2 regions of the Clostridium sp. MB05 genome follow, and region 1 is predicted to be linked to the other one. Evidence: riboswitches for the same ligand, from Rfam matches in the RefSeq annotation. Region 1 holds a riboswitch; the other holds the start of a gene.

Region 1 (4,193 bases):
ACTTAAACATCTTCTCTCCTCCAATTTTATAGAAATCCATTTTCTCTAAGAAAGGTTTCACTTATTGATTCTTTTTTCATTGCTTCATTCTTAACTCTTAAACCTAAAAGTTTTTCAACATACTTCCCTATAACATCACACTCAAGGTTTACTGTTTCTCCTGGCTTTTTCTTTAATAAAATAGTTTCCTCTCCTGTATGAGGTATTATAGATACTTTAAATACCTCATTATCAACATAAGCAACTGTTAAGCTTATTCCATCTATTGCAATGGATCCTTTTTCAACAACATATTTCAAAATTTCTGAGGATGCTTTTATACTTACCCATGTTGCATTATCTTCTTTAACTAAAGAAATAATCTCTCCTGTTCCATCTATATGGCCACTTACTATATGACCTCCAAGTCTAGTTTCTAAACTTAAAGCTCTTTCTAAATTGATCTTACTTCCTATTGAAAGCTGTCCAAGATTACTTCTTCTAAGAGTTTCAGCCATAACATCAGCTTCAAATGTATTTCCACTTATGTTTGTTATAGTAAGACAAACTCCATTTGTGCATATACTGTCTCCTAATATTGTTTTATCTAAGACCTTATTTGCCTTGATTACAATCTTTGAAGATTTTTCACTATTTTTAATTCCTTGAATCACTCCAATTTCTTCAACAATTCCCGTAAACATCCTATTTTCAGCCCCCTTCAGATAACCTTCAATTAGCAAATCTCTCCCAACAGATATAACTTTCATATTTTCTAGCATTATTGCATTACTTAATTTTTCTATTCCTTTTCCTCCTACAGGAGTTTTTGATTTTTCTCCACCTATAATCTTAGGTGCTATATAAGCTTGTATTTTATCTACTATTTTATCTTCTAATGCTGAAAAGCTTAATGTTGATCCTCCTTCTAAAAGAATGCTATCTATATTTAATTTACCTAGTTCTACCATTAAACTTTGTAAATCTACCCTTTCATTTTTAGCTTTAATTATTATTACTTCTACACCTAGCTTTTTTAAGTCCAATACCCTATCTTTATTAGCTAATTCTGTTGTTGCAACAATCGTCCCAGCTAATTTATCAATCACTACCTTTGATTCCATAGGAATTCTAAGTGCACTATCTACAATTATTCTTATTGGGTTTCTTCCACCTTCTAACCTACAAGTTAACTCAGGATTATCTTTAATAACTGTATTAACGCCTACCATAATGGCCGATAGCTTATTCCTTAATTTATGAACTTCTTTTCTTGATTTCTCATTTGTAATCCATTTTGATTCACCTGATGAAGTAGATATTTTTCCATCTAAAGTCATAGCAGTCTTTAAAACCACAAAAGGTTTTTTTTCAACGATATATTTCATAAAAACTTCATTAACTTTTTTACATTCTTCCTCTAAAACTGATGTTACAACATCTATACCTGCATCCTTTAGCTTTTTAATTCCTCTCCCTGCAACTAAAGGATTTGGATCAAGAGCTCCAACAACTACCTTAGCGATTTTATTTTCAATTATTTTATCTACACAAGGTGGAGTTTTACCATAATGTGAACATGGTTCTAAAGTTACATAAAGAGTAGCACCTTTTGATTCTTCTATTAAACTACTAAAGGCATTAACCTCAGCATGGGCCTTCCCATATTCTTCATGGTATCCTTCACCTATTACTTTTTCATCCTTTACTATAACCGCACCAACCATTGGATTAGGGTTAACTTTTCCTACTCCTTTTTTTGCTAATTCAATAGCCATTCTCATATACTTTTCATCCAATATCATCATCTCACAATCATAATAATTTGAATTTAATAAATCTTAATCATATATAAAAACAAAAGCCCTGAGTTTTTGACTCAGGGCTTTTCTATAATAAACTACATAAAAAATCACTAATTAAATCTATTAATTAATCAATAACTTAAATAGATATAGTTATGTAATTAAATATAGTAATCTAAAAAATAGGACATATGTAAGTTTACTTATTCCGTCTCTACACTCCAAGTTAACGCAAACTTACACATATCCACGTACAAACCGAAGGTAAGGAAAGTATAAAATAAATCTACTTTTCCAAATTGAATTGCTAAAATCCTTATATAATAACATTTTCTAAACATTAAAAAAGCTCTGAAATATATAATATTTCAGAGCATAATACACAAATGGATATAGCTATTCTTAGATTTCTATACCTTCATATTTCCATCTTCTTCCATCCAGACTTTACTGTCGGCCTCGGAATTTCACCGAATCATGCCATAAGGCTCGCGGGCTTTACCGCCGGTAGGGAATTTCACCCTGCCCTGAAGATCTATTAAATTTTACACCTTAATTCTATATCTCTGATTATTATTTGTCAATATATTAATTTAATAACTTTTTCAATATATTTTCATTTAGAACAAAAAGATTTTCAATCCATATATTCAATTAAATGTTAATTATGCTATAATAGGCGTGACGTATTGGAGGTGTTTTTATGAAGGTCATTGGTACATTCAGCTCTAAATCAGCTTGCTCCTTGCAAAGACTACAACAAAGTCAGCTATGCTTTGTTTGGAGCCTAAGCTGTTAAATTAGCTGAAGTGCGAACATGTTTTAGGCTCTGTAACACATAACTTTCTAGTATTCTTTGCTTTAATACTATTATAATAGTTGAGGAGTAAGGAAATGAAATATATAAAAGCACAAGATGTGTTACCAGAGGAAATTGTAAAAATAATACAAGAATATGTAGATGGAGAATATCTTTATGTACCAAGGAAAAATGATAATCATAAAGCCTGGGGAGAAAAGAGTGGTATAAAAAGTAGTCTTAAAGTGAGAAATAATGAAATTTATAAAAAGTACCTTGCTGGGACTACTATTAATGAACTAACTAAAGAGTATTATCTATCAGAAAAAAGTATAAGAAGAATAATAAGTCAAGAAAAACTTTTATGCTCATAATCATTACAGAATTATTTGTTAGATTGAATGCTTATTTTAAACTATGATATGATTTCATCATGGCAATCCAATGAGAATTATCATTTCTAATTTAAACAAGGTTCAAAAGTAAAGTGATTATGAGTATGTAGTATGTTTTAAATCAGGATGATTATTTTTACTTTCAATTGGAGTAATAATAATCATCTTTTTTAGTTTGCTGATTGTAAAATAAAACTGTAAGTAAAGCTGCTTACATAAATAATAAAACAACATATATTAGAAAAGAGGTGTTAGATTTTATGAATGCTTTTATAAAAAAACATGAATATAATTATATAAAAAAATGTTTAAATGATTTAAATAATGCTTTTAGAGGTTGTATAGATGTTAATATTATTGAAGCAACTAAAGCATATATACAGGAAAAAATATTGCGTATTTTTACAAGTTTATCTAAAGAAGAAAAAGAAATACTTGATATTACTAGAATAAATGACCACTTGCAAATTGATAAGTATTTATCTGATTTGAATGAATATGTATATGGAATGACAAACATTACAAATGAGCAAATTAATAAATTGTTTAAAAAGGAAAAGAAATTTAAATTACCAACCTCAAATGCACAAGATTCAAAGAATGTGTATTTAGGTTGGATTGATGAATCTATTAGAAAATTATTTGTAGTTTACAATATGAATGGTAAACTCATAGGTATGGCATGTAGAATTCCAAATTATAGTTCCAATAATGCTCATATATGTACACTTTGTAATCATGTAGGCGAAAAAAATGAAGTAGCCTTTGTTTCAGCTATCTGTAAAACAGCTAATTCTAAGGAAGGTAACTATAAGTCAATAGGCTTTGATATATGTTTAGATAGTGCAAAGTGTAATGAGAGAATTGTATCAGTGGAAAAGCTTGAAAAAATTTTAAAGGATGTTAACAATATAAAATAGCAGTAGAATCTATCTTTAGCTATTCCTCACAATTGAAAAATCATGGACAGTAGGTAAACTTGTGTAAAATTAACTCTACCTACTATCCAATTATCTCATTATTAAATTCACTTTAGCTAAACTGTTGTCACATTAGATTATACTCAAAGTTGTATAATAAAAATTAAGTTCCACAAAATGTTCTATATGGACGTTTTGATGGTTCAGGCAATGTAGAATAGTATTCATAATCTTTAGAGTAATCATATGGTGATGAAAGAGCCTCTAGAAGTTTATCCATTACGCTATAGTCACC
Region 2 (4,193 bases), 1.8 Mb from region 1:
AGAGGAACAAGGGAAATTAAATGATGATATATTAAAAGCTTTAAAAAGCGCTAAGACATTGACAGAGGTAGAGGATATATATAGACCTTATAAACAAAAAAAGAGAACAAGGGCTACTATGGCATTAGAAAGAGGGTTAAAACCACTTGCTGATATAATATCTGGTGGTGAATTTAAGGGAGATGTTAATAGTGAGGCAGTTAAGTTTATAAACGAAGAAAAAGATGTTAGTAGCATAGAAGATGCAATTAATGGTGCTTTGGATATAATAGCAGAAGAAATATCAGATGAAGCAAAATATAGAAAATGGATAAGAGAATTAGTATTCAAAGAGGGAAAGATACAATCAACAGGAGAAAGTGATGAACATACACCTTTTGAAATGTATTATGAATATGGTGAAGAAATATCTAAAATACCACCACATAGAATTTTAGCTATAAATAGAGGAGAGAATGAGAAAATATTGTCTGTTAAGATAGCTGTAAATGAAGATAAAATAATAAATTATTTAGAGAAAGAAATATTAAAAAACATTACAGCTACTGATGAATATTTAAAAATAGCAATAAGAGATTCATTAAAAAGACTAATATATCCGTCTATTGAAAGAGAAGTTAGAAATGAACTTACTAACAGAGGTGAAGAAGGAGCTATAAAAATATTTAAGGAAAACCTAAAAGCATTATTAATGCAACCACCTATTAAAGGAAAAGCTGTTATGGGGTATGACCCAGGGTTTAGAACAGGTTGTAAAATAGCTATACTAGATAGTACTGGAAGATTTTTAGATAAGTCTACAGTATATCCGACAGCACCACAAAATAAAGTTAAAGAAACTAAGAAAATATTAAAAGAATTAATAAACCAATATAATGTTGAAGTTATTTCATTAGGTAATGGAACTGCTTCAAGAGAATCAGAAGAAGTAATATCTGAAATAATATCTGAAGTAAAAAAAGAAGCAGGAAAAGAAATAGCATATGTTATAGTATCAGAGGCAGGAGCATCAGTTTATTCAGCTTCAGAACTTGCTACAAAGGAATACCCAGATTTAGATGTTACGGTTAGAGGAGCTATTTCTATAGGAAGAAGATTACAAGATCCTATGGCAGAATTAGTTAAGATAGATCCAAAGGCTTTAGGTGTTGGACAATATCAACATGATGTTACTCCTAAAAAGCTTGATGAATCTTTAAAAGGTGTTGTTGAAGATTCCGTTAATAAAGTTGGAGTAGATTTAAATACTGCAACACCATCATTACTTACTTATGTTGCAGGAGTAAATTCAAGTATCGCAAATAATATAGTAAGTTACAGAGATGAAGTTGGTGCATTTAAAAGTAGAAAAGAATTATTGAAGGTTAAAAGGCTTGGACAAAAAGCTTATGAGCAATGTGCAGGTTTCTTAAGGGTTATGGAAAGTAAAGAATCTTTAGATAATACATCAGTACATCCAGAGTCTTACGATGCTGCAAGAAATTTAATACAATTACTGGGATATACTAAAGATGATTTAAAAGAAAATAATCTTAAAGATATAGATGAAAGAGTAAAGGATAAAGGGCTTTTAAATATTTCTAAAGAACTAGAAATTGGGGAACTTACTCTTTCTGATATAATAAAAGAGCTTAAAAAGCCAGGCCGTGATCCAAGAGAAGAAATGCCAAAGCCTATTTTAAAGACAGGAGTAATTGATTTAAAAGATTTAGCAGAAGGTATGATACTTATGGGAACAGTAAGAAATGTATCAGACTTTGGAGCTTTTGTTGATATTGGAGTTCACCAAGATGGTTTAGTTCATAAAAGCCAAATGGCAGATAGATTTGTAAAGCATCCGTTAGATATTGTAAAGGTTGGAGATATAGTAAAAGTTAAAATATTGGAAGTAGATAGTAAAAGAAACAGAATTTCCCTATCAATGAAAGGAATAAAAGAAGAAGATTGTTAAAAATCTGCTTGCAAAAATGTATAATTAAACATATAATAATAGTATAAATAAATTATCTTCAGGGCGGGGCGTAATTCCCCACCGGCGGTATAGCCCGCGAGCTAAATTTTAGCATGATTCGGTGAAACTCCGAGGCCGACAGTATAGTCTGGATGAAAGAAGGTAAGTGGTTAGATATTGCTTGATATTTATTTTAAGCACATCTTATTTCTTATGGATTTTATGCCCTGATATATTTTATATATCAGGGATTTTTTTATTAACATGAATCTAAATAAGATAAGATGGTAAAATTAATAAAGAAAATTGTTAAAATAATATCATTTTATTGAAGTGATCTAACCTATTGCCCCAGAGGATAGACTTTTGGGAGGAGAAAAAATGAACAATCAACAAAACAAAAACCTAAACAAATTTATTAAAATTTCACTTTTAGGTGCAATAGCAGTAGTGCTTATGTACTTCGATTTTCCAATACCGTTTTTACCATTTCCATGGCTTAAGATTGACTTAAGCGATATTCCAGCACTTATGGGAGCATTTGCATTTGGACCAATGGCAGGTATTGTTGTAGAATTGATAAAGAACTTATTGATTTTAATAGTTAAGGGAACAGCAACAGGTTTTGTAGGAGAAACAGCTAACTTTATAGTAGGTATTTCTCTAGTAGCTCCAGCGGCATGGGTTTATCACAGAAATAAAAGCAAGAAAACAGCTTTACTTGGAATGATTTTAGGAATAATATCAATAGAAATTGTAGGAATATTGGCAAATGTATATTTCTTATTACCGGCATTCGGAATGCAAATGGCAAAAGAAGAGTTAATAAGATATGTTACTTTAGGATTACTGCCGTTCAATGGTATAAAATCAATATTAGTATGTGGAATAACTTATGTTTTATACAAAAGGGTTTCAGTAGCAATTTTTAATGTAGATTCAAATTTTGACAATTGTAAAAAGAGAAAGTTAAATTCAATATAGCAATAGGGCTAACTGTTAATTTGTTTAATAGTTAGCCTTATTTATATTTATTATGTTTTTTAGATGTTTATTTTAATACACCGTATTGTATAAATAAAAATATCTTTATTAAATTGGAAATATAAAATAGTTGCATATACAACTAAATATGATATAATCTAAAATGGTTGTATATGCAACTATTTTGAAAGGTAGGTAAACATAGTGGGAAACTTGAAATGTGAAAATATAGCTAGATATATTTCTCAAATACAAAGGAAAGCAAATATATTTTTCTTAAAGGAATTATCCCATTTAGGAATTGGATATGGGCAATTTCTTTTTTTAATGGAACTATATAAAGAAGATGGCGTAAGACAAGAGGATTTATCCGAAAAACTTAATATAGATAAAGGCACAACTGCAAGAGCTATAAAAAAGTTAGAATGTGAGTCATTTATATATAGAAATGAAGATAAAAATGACAAAAGAGCTTATAGAGTTTTCTTAACAGAAAAAGGAATTGAATTAAAGGATGATATATATATAGTAGGTATAAAGTGGGAAAATAATCTCACTAAAAATCTAACATTAGAAGAAAAAAATATTATGTTAAACTTACTGAAAAAATGTATATAGATAAAATGTATATAGACAAAATGTTAAAAAAGAGGTGATTTAATGGGAACTCAACAATTACTTGCAAATGAATCAATAGGTAAATTATTATTGAAGTATTCTGTACCTGCAATAATAGGTATGATTGTAAATGCTTTATATAATGTTGTTGATAGAATATTTATTGGAAATATACCAGAGGTAGGTTCACTAGCTATTACGGGAGTTGGCGTAACTATGCCTATTACAACTATAATTCTTGGGTTTGCAATGCTTATTGGTATTGGTGCTACTACATCCATATCAATAAAACTTGGGCAAGGCAAAAAAGAGGAAGCATCTAAGGTAATTGGAAATGCAATAACTTTATCAGTAATTATTTCAGTTATATTAACTATTATAGGATTAGTTTTTGGCGATGTAATACTAAGTAAATTTGGAGCAAGCAGTGAAACTTTATATTATGCGAAATCATATATAAACATAATTTTACTAGGAACAATATTTAACTTAATAGCATTTACTATTAATAATACAATAAGAGGTGATGGAAATCCTAAATTATCAGCAATTATCATGGTAATTGGGTGTATAACAAATATAGTTTTAGATGCAGTGTTTATTTTTATATTTAATTTAGGCATACAAGGTGCAGCAATAG

The links. Region 1 has a riboswitch for FMN ahead of ribD (bifunctional diaminohydroxyphosphoribosylaminopyrimidine deaminase/5-amino-6-(5-phosphoribosylamino)uracil reductase RibD). Riboswitches for the same ligand answer to the same signal wherever they lie in the genome.
Region 2: it holds a riboswitch for FMN, as region 1 does, so the genes downstream of both, ACH36K_RS18055 (ECF transporter S component) here and ribD (bifunctional diaminohydroxyphosphoribosylaminopyrimidine deaminase/5-amino-6-(5-phosphoribosylamino)uracil reductase RibD) in region 1, are expected to answer to the same signal.

The regions. Positions count from the first base shown of each region.
Region 1 is NZ_CP174370.1:2,071,689-2,075,881, reverse strand. Features, by position in the region: gene ACH36K_RS09725 (bifunctional 3,4-dihydroxy-2-butanone-4-phosphate synthase/GTP cyclohydrolase II) at 1-10, opposite strand, end outside; partial or broken gene ACH36K_RS09720 (riboflavin synthase) at 27-671, opposite strand; partial or broken gene ribD (bifunctional diaminohydroxyphosphoribosylaminopyrimidine deaminase/5-amino-6-(5-phosphoribosylamino)uracil reductase RibD) at 702-1,778, opposite strand; FMN riboswitch at 2,209-2,323, opposite strand; gene ACH36K_RS09710 (CD3324 family protein) at 2,679-2,957, shown strand; gene ACH36K_RS09705 (FusB/FusC family EF-G-binding protein) at 3,239-3,898, shown strand; gene ACH36K_RS09700 (protein adenylyltransferase SelO) at 4,062-4,193, opposite strand, start outside.
Region 2 is NZ_CP174370.1:3,841,675-3,845,867, reverse strand. Features, by position in the region: gene ACH36K_RS18060 (Tex family protein) at 1-1,951, shown strand, start outside; FMN riboswitch at 2,002-2,119, shown strand; gene ACH36K_RS18055 (ECF transporter S component) at 2,333-2,935, shown strand; gene ACH36K_RS18050 (MarR family winged helix-turn-helix transcriptional regulator) at 3,140-3,553, shown strand; gene ACH36K_RS18045 (MATE family efflux transporter) at 3,596-4,193, shown strand, end outside.